One region of the Rhodococcus sp. NPDC058639 genome, then DNA from elsewhere that is predicted to be linked to it. Evidence: riboswitches for the same ligand, from Rfam matches in the RefSeq annotation. Region 1 holds a riboswitch; the other holds the start of a gene.
The links. A riboswitch is a leader RNA that binds a small molecule or an ion and turns the genes downstream of it on or off. The one in region 1 is predicted to bind glycine.
Positions count from the first base shown of each region.

Region 2: linked by a shared signal. The riboswitch ahead of gcvP (aminomethyl-transferring glycine dehydrogenase) and the one ahead of ACFWU2_RS09545 (DMT family transporter) in region 1 are both predicted to bind glycine.

Region 1 is NZ_JBHXRF010000004.1:261,868-268,933, forward strand. Features, by position in the region: gene ACFWU2_RS09520 (MFS transporter) at 1-403, opposite strand, end outside; gene ACFWU2_RS09525 (zinc-dependent alcohol dehydrogenase family protein) at 481-1,500, opposite strand; gene ACFWU2_RS09530 (cupin domain-containing protein) at 1,817-2,230, shown strand; gene ACFWU2_RS09535 (hypothetical protein) at 2,280-2,861, shown strand; gene ACFWU2_RS09540 (hypothetical protein) at 2,858-3,373, shown strand; glycine riboswitch at 3,445-3,535, shown strand; gene ACFWU2_RS09545 (DMT family transporter) at 3,677-4,651, shown strand; gene ACFWU2_RS09550 (SPFH domain-containing protein) at 4,685-5,926, opposite strand; gene ACFWU2_RS09555 (NfeD family protein) at 5,930-6,361, opposite strand; gene ACFWU2_RS09560 (pyridoxamine 5'-phosphate oxidase family protein) at 6,552-6,980, shown strand; gene ACFWU2_RS09565 (DUF3097 domain-containing protein) at 7,023-7,066, opposite strand, start outside.
Region 2 is NZ_JBHXRF010000004.1:27,948-35,013, reverse strand. Features, by position in the region: gene ACFWU2_RS08525 (metallophosphoesterase) at 1-107, shown strand, start outside; gene gcvP (aminomethyl-transferring glycine dehydrogenase) at 275-3,130, opposite strand; glycine riboswitch at 3,296-3,390, opposite strand; gene ACFWU2_RS08515 (MerR family transcriptional regulator) at 3,463-4,086, opposite strand; gene ACFWU2_RS08510 (bifunctional nuclease family protein) at 4,339-4,812, opposite strand; gene ACFWU2_RS08505 (MerR family transcriptional regulator) at 4,927-5,664, opposite strand; gene garA (glycogen accumulation regulator GarA) at 5,664-6,131, opposite strand; gene gcvH (glycine cleavage system protein GcvH) at 6,287-6,691, opposite strand; gene ACFWU2_RS08490 (DUF881 domain-containing protein) at 6,737-7,066, opposite strand, start outside.

The DNA.
Region 1 (7,066 bases):
CGCGGAAAGTGGCGTTGACGGTAGAAAGTGTGCAGGGAAGAACGAGGGCACCTCCGATGCCCTGCACGACGCGGGCAGAGATCAACGTCGTCGAACTGTCCGACGCCGCTGCGGCCAGACTTCCACAGACGAACACGAGAACCCCGATGATGAACAGCATTCGGCGGCCCACTCGGTCGCCGAGCCTTCCCGTCGTGAGCAACAGTGCCGCGAACACAACCGAATAGATGCTGTTGATCCACTGCGCGTCTGTCAGATCCAGCTGCAGGTCATCGATGATGACCGGGAGAGAGACATTGACGATCGTCCCGTCGACGACGATCAACGACAGCCCGAGGGCCAGGACGCCTAGTCCGATCCACTTCCGGCGGCCTACGTCTACTTCAGAATCAGGGGTTTCCATCTCGTCGGAGCCTTCCTTCCTGGCTGTGCGGAGTCCGTCGCCTCGGACGTGGACAGCGCCCCGTTTCTCGGTAGAACTCAGAGGGTGAGCATCACCTTGATCGCTCTACGTTCGTCCATGGCTCGGTAGCCCTCCGCTGCCTCCTCGAGCGGCACGCTCAGATCGAACACCCGTCCCGGATCGATGGTGCGGTTCCAGATGAGGTCGATCAACTGCGGAAGGAATCGCCGCACCGGAGCGGGACCGCCGTGCAGATGCACGTCGGCGAAGAAGAGCTCCTGGCCGGGTAGCGCAACGTCGTGGGACACACCCACATACCCGACGTGCCCGCCGGGTCGTGTCGAGCGGATCGCCTGCATCATCGACTCCTGCGTGCCGACGGCCTCGATCACGGAGTGCGCCCCCAACCCGGAGGTGAGCTCCTTGACCTTCGCGACCCCTTCGTCCCCACGCTCCTCGACGATGTCGGTGGCGCCGAACTCACGCGCCAAGGCTTGTCGATCGGCGTGGCGGCTCATGGCAATGATCCGTTCGGCGCCAAGCTGTTTCGCTGCCAGAACCCCCAGTAGCCCGACTGCACCGTCACCGACAACCGCGACGGTCTTACCGGGGCCGGCCTCCGCGGCAACCGCGGCGAACCATCCGGTTCCAAGCACATCCGACGCCGCCAGGAGGGAAGGGATGAGGTCCGCGTCGGGTTGGCCGGGCGTCCGGACCAGCGTTCCGTCGGCCAACGGGACGCGCGCGTACTCGGCCTGGGTGCCTATCGCGCCCATGGGTACGGCGTGCACACACCGGGACTGATAACCGGCGCGGCAGATCTCGCAGGTGTTGTCGGACGCGAAAAACGAACCGACCACGAAGTCCCCGACCGCAACGTCGGCGACCTCATCGCCGATCCGGGTGACCGTTCCGACATACTCGTGACCCATCGGCATGTGGTCGACAGGGTCTGCGCCGCGGTACGGCCACAAATCGGAACCACAAATGCAGGTGGCAACCAACCGGATGACAGCGTCGGTCGGTTCGACTATCTCCGGGTCCGGACGATCTGCAATCCGCACCTCGCCGGGCTTGTCGAGAATGACTCCACGCATGAGATCTCCTTCGTCTGCCGGTACGGATACCGGTTCACCTGCTTCGGGGTGCGGGGTCCGCCCTCGTCCGAGTAGGGCAACTCGACGATCATCGACGCGATCGTGCACTTCGCTCGGGCGCTGCTCACGCAGCCCGCGTCGTTCCGGCTACCGATCACGGCTGCACTGCTCTCCAGGTCACAGTACGGGCAATTGCGTTTCGGAAAGTGCTTCCCGGCCGTTGCTGCCTGATCTGATGGATACCACGACATCTGGCGATGACGGCCGCCCTCGCCGTCCGGAACATGCGTGGAGGGTTCGGCCGAAGGAGGAAGTCATGCAGATCGTTCGCAGTTCGCTCGATACCGGGATAGGCCCGGAGGACTGGTTCACCGGTGAGGTCTATATCGATCCGGTGGCCGCAGCGCCACCGCCGTCGCGAGTGTCGGCCGCTCTCGTCCACTTCATGCCCGGTGCCCGCACGCACTGGCATCTGCATCCCCTCGGCCAGACCGTCTTCGTCACGGAGGGCGTCGGATTGTGCCAGCGCCGGGGCGGCCCCGTCGAGGTGATCCGGCCCGGGGATCGCGTGTGGTTCGAAGCCGACGAGGAGCACTGGCACGGCGCAGCGCCCACCCGGCTGATGATTCACCTCGCCATCAACGAAACGGACGACGAGCACGATACGGTCCACTGGCTCGAACCTGTCACCGACGAGGAATACAACCGGGCACCCGAAGACGCGCTTTGAACAAGGCTCAATCCTTGACTTTGAGTAAACAAGGGCACACACTTGACCGATGTTCGTGCTGACGGTCGACCAACGAGGCAGTCGCCGCGACATCGACCGCGTCTCCGGACTCCTCACCGACCTGCGTGATCCGCGACTGGTCCGTCCGTTCGACCGCACTGCCGGTGACGAAGTACAGGCCGTCGCCGATGATCCGGGTGTCGTGGTCGACCTCGTGCTGGAGTTGCTCCGACGAGAGCGCTGGAGCGTCGGTATCGGAATCGGCCCCGTCGAGACTCCCTTGCCGAAACAGACCCGCGCCGGCCGCGGACCGGCATTCGAATTCGCCCGGCGTGCCGTCGAACGCGCCAAGAATTCCATCGGGCAGGTCGCCGTCGAGGGCCACCACGCTGAGGCCGCAGCGGATGCCGACGCCGCACTGACCCTGCTCGCGACCCTCGTCCTTCGGCGCTCCCCCCAAGGACACGAAGCCGTGGCACTCGCTCGCACCGGATCGACGCAGGCTCGGATCGCCGACGAACTCGGCATCAGCAAACAAGCCGTGTCCCAACGCCTGGCAGCGGCCGGGTGGCAAGCCGAGATCGCAGGATGCGCGCTCGCTCACCGACTGCTGGAAAGGGCCGATCGTTGACCGTCGTCTCGCTGGTGTGCCTCGCTGTTGCCGCCCTCGCGCCCGCGCTGTCTCTCCGTTCCACGCTCCCGGCGTGGCTCGGCGCGACAGTGACCACCGCGGCGCTCGGGGGTGCAGCCCTGGCGGCCACCGCCACCGCGCCCGTGCACGGAGTCGCGCTGGCCGTGACACTCGCACTCACCACCCTGGCCGCCGTCACCGGCGGCGGACCGGCCGTGCTGGTCGCCTTCCGGATCGCCCGACGCCAGCCGGATGCCGGACCCGATCCCGCTCCCCCGCCCGGGCCGCTGCGGGGCGGACGGGTCATCGGCGTGCTCGAGCGCGGCGCCGTCGCGGTGTCGATCCTTGCCGGGTGGCCCGAAGGCATCGCGATCATCATGGCCGTCAAGGGTCTGGCGCGGTACCCGGAGCTACGCGAGCCGAACGCCTCGGAGCAGTTCATCATCGGCACGGCCACCAGCGTGCTGTGGGCGTGTGCGGCGTGTGGAGTCGGTACCGCGCTCATCACCTGATCCACCGCTCACCCGGATCCATGGCCCGCGCACCGGGCTGGCATACTCGCTCGGACAACCGAATATGCCATCGAACTGCAGCGGGAGAGTTCCGCACACGTGCGGGCGCCGAAGGAGCAACCTCCCCGGGAATCTCTCAGGCCCCCAGACCGCCGCCGGCGAGGCTCCTCTGGAAAGCAACCCCGCGGGGTTCACCGAAGGTGTAAGTGGGTCCCCGGATCCGCGAAAGCTCTCAGGTCACATGACAGAGCGGGGAACCGACCACCCGCCGGTGCGCGATGCACCCTGTCCGGAGGAAGTTCCGTGGCTCCGTCTGTCGACGCACCCTCACGCGTGCCTGCCGTTCCGCTTCTCATCGATGACCGCCCGGCCGAGCAGTCGGCACACACCTCCCGAAGGCGCCTGGGTATCGCAGCCATCGTGGTCTCCGCAACGGCGATGGGCGCCGCCGGGTTGTTCGGCCGCATGGCCACCCCTCCGGGCGCCGTACTCGGCGAAGCCCTCACCTTCGGCCGGATGCTGGTCGGCGGGTTGGGGATGCTGGTGATGCTGGCACTGTCGCGACGTCTCGGGAAACTACGACGAGCCCGGCTGTCGTGGTCGGTGGTGCTCGGCGGCGTGTTCCTCGCCCTGTCCCTCGCCACCTATCTCTCCGCGACCGTGCTCACCGACCTGTCGCGCGCGGTGGTCCTGCACTATCTCGGCCCGGTTCTCGCGACCGTGTTCGCGAGGATGTTCCTCGGAGAGACGATCACTCGGCGAGATGCGGTGTCCCTTGTCGCCGCGTTCACCGGGATGCTCCTGGCCGCGGGTCTGATCGGCGGCGCACCCGCCCCGAGTTCGGACGACCAACTGCTGGGCACCGTGCTCGGTGTCGTGTCGGGAGTGTTCTACGGCGCCGCACTGCTCTGCTACCGCTACCGCTCGGATATGCCCGCGGACCTACGCAGTTTCTGGACCTTCGCATTCGGGGCGGCAGCGACCGGACTCGTCGTGGTGGTCACCCGGCCCGACCTCTCCGGGATGACCCCGGGCAACTGGGTATGGGCTATCGGGTTCTTCGTCGTCTGCGGCCTGTTCGCCTTGGGCCTGCTCGTCGTCGCCGGCACGTATCTGCGCGCGGCCGAATTGGCCGGACTGTCGTACCTGGAAGTAGTAGTCGCTCTGATGCTCGGTGCAGCGGTGTTCGGCGAGTCCGTATCGCTCCTCGCCGGCGTGGGCGCAGGTCTCGTCATCGTGGCGATGGCACTTCCGCTCACCTCTCCTCGCCGCCGGTGACGTGCGTGCGCACGCCCCGGCGGCCCGGCAGGATTACTGCCTCGGGAGTTCCTCGCCGACCTCTTTCTCCAGAGACGAGACACGCTCCTCGGGCGCGGGGTCTGCGGCCGGCAGCGCAGAGGACTCGCCACCGCGCGTGACCGCCGCCGCCTGCTCTCCGGAGACGACCGGGACCGCGGGATCCACCGGCTTGCGTGCCACGGCCTCGGCTTCGGCAACCGCTTTCGCCACGACCGGGTCGGTCTTCATGTCGAACCAGTCGCTGACCTCTGCCGAGTCGTCCTCGGGACGCTGGAGATCTTCGTCGACCGGGCTCGGCTCGAAACGGAACACACCGTCCTCGCCGCGAGCACCGAGCGCGCCCGCGAAACCCTTGAGGGCGTCGCCGAAGTCGCTGGGCACGAGCCACACCTTGTTCGCGTCACCCTGTGCCATCTGCGGCAATGTCTGCAAGTACTGGTACGCGAGCATCTCGGGGGTCGGTTTGCCGGCCTTGATGGCTGCGAACACCTTCTCGATCGCCTTCGCCTCGCCCTGCGCCTGGAGGTACTGAGCGGCCCGATCACCCTGTGCCCGCAGGATGCGGGACTGCCGTTCGGCTTCCGCCTCGAGGATCGCGGCCTGCTTCGATCCCTCCGCCGAGAGGATGCGTGCCTGCTTGTCGCCCTCTGCGGTCTTGATCGCGGCCTCGCGGTGGCCTTCGGCAGTGAGGATCGTCGCGCGCTTCTCGCGGTCCGCCTTCATCTGCTTTTCCATCGACTCCTGGATCGACGGCGGCGGATCGATGCTCTTGAGTTCGACGCGCGCGACCCGCAGACCCCAGCGGCCGGTCGCTTCGTCGAGCACGCCGCGTAGCTGACCGTTGATCGAGTCACGGGAGGTGAGAGTTTCTTCCAGGGTCATTCCGCCGACGACGTTGCGCAGCGTCGTCACCGTGAGCTGTTCGACGGCGGCGATGTAGTTGCTGATCTCGTACACCGCGGCTTGCGGATTGGTGACCTGGAAGTAGACGACGGTGTCGATGCTCAGTGTCAGGTTGTCCTTGGTGATGACCGGCTGCGGCGGGAACGACACCACCCGTTCGCGCAGATCGACTTTCGCGCGGATACGGTCCACGAACGGCACCAGGAACGTCAGCTGCCCCGACGCAGTCCGGAAATAGCGTCCCAAACGCTCGATGACCGCCGCTTCTGCCTGCGGGATCAGGGCGACCGACTTCACCACCACTATCACGACGAGTACCACCAGTACGGCGAGTACGATCAGCGCTTCCATAGGTCAGACACCCCTCCATACGACGGCGGTCGCACCGTCGATCTGCATCACGGTCACGGTTGTTCCCGGTTCGTATACTTCGGTGGCGTCCAACGGCCGGGCAGTCCACACATCGCCGTCGATTTTCACGCGGCCCGCGTGCTCACCCACTTGCTCGACGACGAGCGCGTGCTTGCCGGGTAGCGCGTCGACACCCGTCGTGAGCGCGGGCGGCGCTGAATAGCGGCGACGCAGGATGGGTCGGACTCCGAGCAGCAATACCAGCGAGCACAGTGCGAACACCACGGCGTCGAGCCACACCGGCAGATCCGTTGCAGCCGAGACACCGGCGGTGGCCAACGCTGCTCCGCCGAGCATCAGCAGGACGAAGTCACCGGTGAGCGCTTCCGCCGCGGCCAGTGCCACGCCGGCGATAAGCCATATCAATGCCGCCACGGCACCCATCGAACCATAAATCGGACATCGCGGCAGATACCCAGGTCACAGCCTTGCGGAGCCGTTGCCGCGCACGCACCCGCCACGACGAGCACAATGCTCCACACGTCGGCGAACCGTCCGTGCGGATGGAACGCGACCGGGCGGGCGCCGCCGGCCCCACCCTTCCCCGGAATCCGAAAGGGCCACGATGAACACCCCAACGAGTTCACTGACCGCCGAGGACCTGGAGTTTCTCCGACGCCCCTTGCACGGATTCGTGAGCGTGGCCGCAGGACCGCTCCCGCCGCAGCCCCGACCGGTCTGGTTCGAGGCCACCGACGCGGGCACCATCAACATGTTCACAGCCCCCGGCTCTCTGAAAATCCGGCGCCTGCAGCGCGACCCCCGCGCGTCGATCGTGGTGGCCGCCCCGGTCGGGGAACGTGAACGGTGGGTGTCGGTCGCGGGCCACACCACGATCGAGGCGGACGGAGCACACGAGTTATGTTCCCGTCTCGCCGCGCGCTATTGGGATCTCGACGATCCGGCGCGTGCCGCCGACCTCGCCGGCATCCTCGCCGAAGACCAGGTCCGTATCGTCATCCACCCGGACACCGTGCGGCGGTATATGTATTGAGCACGCCGGATGTGCCGTCGGCCCTCCCTCAGTGAGCGGCGCTCAGTTGCCGTCGACGGGTTCGGTGACGAAATCCACGAGTCGCT
Region 2 (7,066 bases), 230 kb from region 1:
ACACACTGATCTACACGTCGCAGGGCACCGGAGCATGGGGCCCACCCGTCCGGGTCGGCACTCCCCCCGAGATCACGATCCTCGAACTCACCGCCGACGCCTCCTGAACCCGCCTCCTGAACCCGCCTCCTGAACCCGCCCCCTGAGTCGGGGCCGGGGGTGAGGTCCGTCGCGTGAGGACGAGTTGTTCGGGTTTTCTAGGGTTTCCGTACCGTCCAGAACATTAACCAGGTAACTGCGGGGCCGACGGGTTCTCCCGTCGGCCCCGGACAGCTCAGCTGTTGTACGCCTCCAACGGTGGGCACGAGCACACCAGGTTCCGGTCACCGTGCGCACCGTCGATCCGACGGACCGCCGGCCACACCTTCGCGCGGGCCTTCCCCATCGGGAACACCGCGGTCCGGCGCGAATACGGGTGGTCCCACTCTCCCACCAGGCATTCCGCCGTGTGCGGAGCGCCGCGCAGCGGGTTGTCGTCGGCGGGCCACTCCCCTGCCCCGACCCGGTCGATCTCGTGGCGAATGGAAATCATCGCGTCGATGAACGCGTCGAGTTCGGCGATGTCCTCGCTTTCGGTGGGCTCGACCATCAACGTGCCTGCCACCGGGAAGCTCATCGTCGGCGCATGGAACCCGTAGTCCGCCAGTCGCTTCGCCACATCGTCGACCGTCACACCGGTGGCCTTGGTGATCCCCCGCAGGTCGAGGATGCACTCGTGCGCCACCATGCCGTTCTCGCCGGTGAACAGAACCGGGAAGTACTCGTCGAGACGACGGGCGATGTAGTTCGCCGAGGCGATCGCGGTGAGCGACGCCTTCCGCAGGCCCTCCGCCCCCATCAGCTTGATATACGTCCAAGTGATCGGCAGGATCGACGCCGAGCCGAAGGGCGCCGCCGACACCGGTCCGCCGCCGCCGAGGCCCGGCTCGGCCGGGTGACCCGGGAGGTACGGGGCCAGATGGGCACGCACTCCGATCGGTCCCACACCCGGCCCACCGCCGCCGTGCGGGATGCAGAACGTCTTGTGCAGATTGAGATGACTGACGTCGCCACCGAACTTGCCCGGACGGGCGAGCCCGACCAGCGCGTTGAGGTTCGCGCCGTCGATGTACACCTGCCCACCGGCGTCGTGCACGGCCCCGCAGATCTCGGCGATGTCCTCCTCGTACACGCCGTGCGTCGACGGATACGTGATCATGATCGCCGCGAGACGCTCCGCGTGATCGGCGATCTTGGCCCGCAGGTCGTCGAGGTCGACGTCACCGTTCGGCCGGCACGCCACGACCTCGACGCGCATCCCGGCCATCACGGCCGACGCGGCGTTGGTGCCGTGGGCGCTGGACGGGATCAGGCACGTGTCGCGCCGGTCGTCGCCTCGGTCGAGGTGGTACCGGCGAATCGCGAGCAATCCTGCGTATTCGCCCTGGCTGCCCGCATTCGGCTGCAGACTTACCGCGTCGTAGCCGGTCACCGCCGCCAGCCATCCCTCGAGGTCGGCGATGAGACGCCGGATGCCGGCGGTCTGCTCGGCCGGCGCAAACGGGTGCAAGCCCGCGAACTCGGGCCAGGTGATCGCTTCCATCTCGGCAGCGGCGTTGAGCTTCATCGTGCACGAGCCCAGCGGAATCATCGTGCGGTCGAGCGCGAGGTCCTTATCGGACAGACGCCGCAGGTACCGCATCATCGCGGTCTCGGTGCGGTAGCGGGTGAACGCCTCGTGCTGCAGGAAGGCGCTCGTCCGCGCCGGCACGGCGAGCGATGCGCCCCCACCCGATCCCGGATGTCCGTCGGCGACACCGAACGCCTCCAGCACGGCGGTGATGTGCGCCGGCGTCGTGGCTTCGTCGCAGGACACCGAGACATGATCGGCGTCCACCCGGTAGAGATTGATACCTGCCGCTGCTGCGGCACCGATCACCTCGTCGGCCCGGCCCGGGACCCGGGCCAGCACGGTGTCGAAGAAAGACTCGTGCACGACCTCCACGCCGCCTTCACGCAGCGCCGACGCGAGGTGATCCGCATGCCCGGCGACGCGGCGTGCGATCGCCGTCAGCCCCTCGGCGCCGTGGTACGACGCGTACATCGCGGCGAGCACGGCCAACAGCACCTGCGCGGTGCAGATGTTGCTCGTCGCCTTCTCCCGACGGATGTGCTGCTCGCGGGTCTGTAGTGCGAGGCGGTAGGCGGGGTCGCCGTCGGCGTCGACCGACAGACCGACGAGCCGCCCCGGCAGTGTGCGGGTGTCGGACGCTTTCACCGCGAGATAGCCCGCGTGCGGACCACCGAATCCCATGGGAACGCCGAAACGCTGTGTCGTGCCGAAGCACGCGTCGGCACCCTGTTCTCCGGGAGGGGTGATCAAGGTCAGTGCCAGCAGGTCGGCGCCCACTGCGACGAGCGCGCCGCGTGCGTGGGCAGCGTCGATGATCGGGGTGATGTCGTACACGCGTCCCGACGCTCCGGGTACCTGGAGGATGACCCCGAAGAAGTCGCCCTCGGGAAGGCCGTCGTCCACGAGGTTCGCCGTGACGATCTCGATGCCGAGAGGCTCTGCTCGGGTCGCGAGGACCGCGGCGGTCTGCGGGAACAGATCGGCGTCGACAGCGATCCGGTTGCTCTTCGACTTGCGGTTCGCGCGGCGGAGCAGTGTCATCGCCTCGGCTGCTGCGGTGGCTTCGTCGAGCATCGACGAGTTCGCGACCTCCATGCCGGTCAGGTCCGCGACCATGGTCTGGAAGTTCAGCAGGGCTTCGAGGCGACCTTGGCTGATTTCGGGCTGGTAGGGCGTGTACGCGGTGTACCAGGCGGGGTTCTCGATGATGTTGCGCAGCAGTACGGGTGGCGTGAGCGTGTCGTAGTAGCCCTGCCCGATCATCGAGGTCGCGACGGTGTTCTTCCGGGCGAGAGCAGTCAGCTCGGCGAGAACGTCGTGTTCGGACTTCGGGGCGTCGAGGACTTCGAGCCCGTCGGAGACGGCACCGTCGCGCTCGTCGAGAATGGTCGCCGGGACGGCCCGCGCGGCGAGTGCATCGAGCGAGTCGACTCCGACCACCTCGAGGATGCGGCGCAGACCCGCGGTGTCGGGACCGATGTGACGGTCGGCGAAGTTCGAGGTGACATCTTCTGACATCGCAGCTCCCAGGCTGATCGGAGAGGTCCACCACCGTGCGTGGTCGCACGGGATGTTTCCTCCCCCTCTGTCGCGAGCTCGCGGAGCGAGCGCCTGAGAGATTCGGCCCGTGGAGGGCGTTTCCCCGTGGGCGGGTGGGTGCTCCCACCGCTTTCCAGAGACGTCGTAGCTCGCACGGTCCTGTATGCCTGAGAGATTGACGGGGAGGTGCTGCTCCTTCGGCGCCCGGATCAGGTCCGGAACTCTCCCGCACGACGGCGACGCGAGCCCAAGTCTAGAACACGACGGTCATGCATCGACGACACCGCACCACCCTCGCGGGTGATCTTCGTCTAGCCGATTCGGCGGTTGATGCGACTGCGGCGCCGGGACGCCAATTCGTCTTCCGGCCGCTCTTCGACGTCGCCTCCGTCGGCACGCTCTGCGGGGAAGTCGGCGATGCTTCCGGTCAGTTCGCGCATTGCGCCGCTGACTGCGATCCCGAAGACGCCCTGCCCGCCCTGGAGAAGATCGACGACCTCCTCGGGCGACGTGCACTCGTACACCGTGGTGCCGTCGGAGAACAGTGTGATCCTGGCGAGGTCGCGGACGCCACGACTGCGCAGATGATCCACGGCGACGCGGATGTTCTGGAGCGAGACACCGGTGTCGAGGAGTCGTTTGACGATCTTGAGAACCAGGATGTCCTTGAACGAATAGAGCCGCTGGCTTCCCGACCCTGCCGCGCCTCGGATCGACGGGACCACGAGGTTGGTACGCGCCCAGTAATCGAGTTGGCGGTAGCTGATTCCCGCGATCTGGCACGCGATGGGCACCCGGTAGCCGACGAGTTCGTCGGGCACCGAATCGTCGGGGAACAGCCCTGGCTGGATCTCTTCGTCGTGCGGTGTAGGTGACGAACTCGCGCGGTCGCCGGCGTCAACGTTGGAATGCTGTCCCTGCGGCCGATCTCGCACTGTGTGACTTCCTCTCGCGCGCCCTGTTGTACCTCGCAACGACCGACCGGCGGATTCCCCCACCGCATCCGATCGTCGAGCGCTCTCAGGCTCACCAAGTAATCCATATTCGGATTTACCCAGCGTACGCTCCGGCGTGGGGCGCGGGGCAGCAACACGCCCACCGGAAAGGCAACGTTCGACACTACTCGCGTCGGACTGGGCTGCTGCTCGGGGCCGCAACGCGTCCGTCGCCGGTCGACGAACGACCGCTCAGCCGTCCGTCGCCTTGAAGTCGTCCGGAGAGATGTTGTCGAGGAATTCCTTGAACTTCTCAACCTCGTCTTCGCGCTCGTCCGGCATGACCAGTCCTGCTTCGGTGAGTACCGCTTCGTCGACGAATACCGGTGCACCGATGCGCAAGGCTACAGCGACGGCATCGGACGGGCGGCACGACACGCGCATGTCGCCGTCGAAAACAAGATCGGCAAAGAAGGTGCCCTCCTGAAGGTCGACGATGCGGACTTCCAGGAGTGCGTGGCCGAAGGCGTCCAGCAGATTCTTGATCAGATCGTGGGTGAGGGGGCGGGCGGGTTCCACGCCTTGCTGCTCGAGCGCGATCGCGGTCGCTTCGTTCTGGCCGATCCAGATGGGCAGGTACCGCTCGCCGTCGACTTCGCGGAGCAGCAGGACAGGCTGGTTCTGGGGTTGTTCCACTCGGATTCCCACCACGCGCATCTCGCTCATCGCGGCGCCTCCGTCCCGCTGCTCGTCAGTGGCGTACCACCCGAATCGATATTGCCTGAATTCTAGTGCGCTCCTCAACATCCGTCAGGTGCCGGTCGGCGCTGCCGGGAGCGGTCAGCGGTCGAGCGCTCCCTGGACGGCTGCCTTCACCAGGCAAGTGTGGAGCGTCAACGACAATGCGGCGAGTTCGCGCACCATCTCTTCCGCGCGCTGCCGGGCCCCGGCATCGCGCCCCTTCGCGACAGGACCCGCGATCTGGGCGACGAGTCCGGCCTCGCGGTCGGCAGCGAGCTTGAATGCGCGCAGATGCCGTACCTCGAGGCCGAACTCGGCCATTGCCTTCGCGGTGCGCGCGAGCAGCACCGCGTCGTCGTCGAAAAACCCGGCGGGACCCGGTATCACCAGGCCCGCCCCCACCAGTTCGGCCAGGAACGCGGTATCCACACCGGCCCGCTCGCACAGGTCGTCGCGGCTGACGCGGATCTCCCGGTCGGTGCGCAGGTCCTCCGGTGAAACCTCACCGCGGGCGACTGCCAGCGGCCGGGGCCGTTTGGGCCGCGTCTCGACCGATCCCACCGTCGCGGCGCCGCGGTCGATCGCCTCGAGCTGTTCCTTGATCACCTTCAACGGAAGGTACTGATCCCGTTGTGCGGTGAGCACATAGCGCAGCCGTTCACAGTCCGCGATGGAGAACCGGCGATAGCCCGACGGAGTGCGCTCCGGGCTGATCAGCCCCTCGGCCTCGAGAAATCTGATCTTCGAGATCGTGACGTCCGGGAACTCGGGCCGCAGTCGATCGAGTACGGACCCGATCGACATGCCGGCCGGCGCCGACTGGTGGGCTGCGGTCATCAGCTACTCGCGCCCTGCGAACCGCGAGGACCGGTCAGGAACACCAACCGGAACTTGCCGATCTGAACCTCGTCGCCATTGGCGAGTACCGCGGAGTCGACCGGTTCCCGGTTGACGTAGGTGCCGTTGAGGCTTCCGACGTCGACCACCTGGAAGTCGCCCTCGTCCTGACGGAACTCGGCGTGCCGGCGGCTGACGGTCACGTCGTCGAGGAAGATGTCGCTGTCGGGATGCCGTCCCGCCGACGTCGTCGGCTGGTCCAGCAGGAAGCGCGAACCCGCGTTGGGTCCACGCTTGACAACGAGTAGCGCTGATCCGGCAGGGAGCCCTTCGACACCTGAGACGGGCGCGTCGGTCGTAGCCGTTCCGGCCCCGGCGCTTTCCGCTTCGTTCAGGAAGTCGGCGCGAAACACCGAAGTAGTCTCCGCAGGAGTCTCCTCGTAGCCCGCGTTGCCGTTCTCGCTCACCGTTTCTCCTTATCCGTTCGATCGCCCGGGAACTCCCGGGCGATCGTTGAGTCGTTCGCCCCGATCAAAATCGACACGGCACACGCCATATCTGACCGTACCCTGTGCGGGGGCACTGGTGCAGGTAGTCGCGGCCACGTTACATGCCGCGACCGTCAGCTTTCCGTGATGCCGCGGTAGCCGTCCGCATCCATCGTTTTTCCGAGGGCGCCGTCGAGGTCGCCTTCGCTGTCCACCTCCACCTCGACCAGCCACCCGGCTCCGTAGGGAGCACTGTTGACCAGTTCCGGGTTGGTCTCCAGGTCGGTGTTGACCGTGGTGACCTTCGCGCTGAAGGGCGCGTACACATCCGAGACACTCTTGGTCGATTCGACCTCACCGAAGGAGTCGCCTCCGGTCACGTCGGCACCCGGCTCGGGCAACTGCACGAAGACCACGTCGCCGAGTTGAGACTGTGCGTAGTCCGTGATCCCGATCCGCGCGGTTGTCGCTCCGGTCCTCTGCACCCATTCGTGCTCCGCCGTGTAGCGCAACTCGCCGGGCGTTTCGAACTCACTCAAGGTAGATCCTTTCGGGGGCGACGTTCCGGGCGAACGTCGGATTCACTATCCGGGCTGAGAGTATTGGCGCGGCTTGATCTCCCGCAAGGCGGGCACGTCGACCTGCGGAAACTGCTCCACGGTGAGGCTGCCGCCCGCTCGGGCCACGGCGTCGACGACACCTCCCGGGATGTTGAGTGCTGCCGCGAGGGTCGGTCCGTCACCGATGGCGGTGACCGTATAGGGGGCACGAAGCGGCGTGTCGTCGACCGTGATCGCGCCCGACGAGCCCGTCACCCACGAATCCACACCGATGCGTACGGTCTCGCCGTCCGCACCGGCGATCTGCATCGTGTCGGCGCCCGCCGCGCGCAGTTCCTGGATCATGTCGAGCAC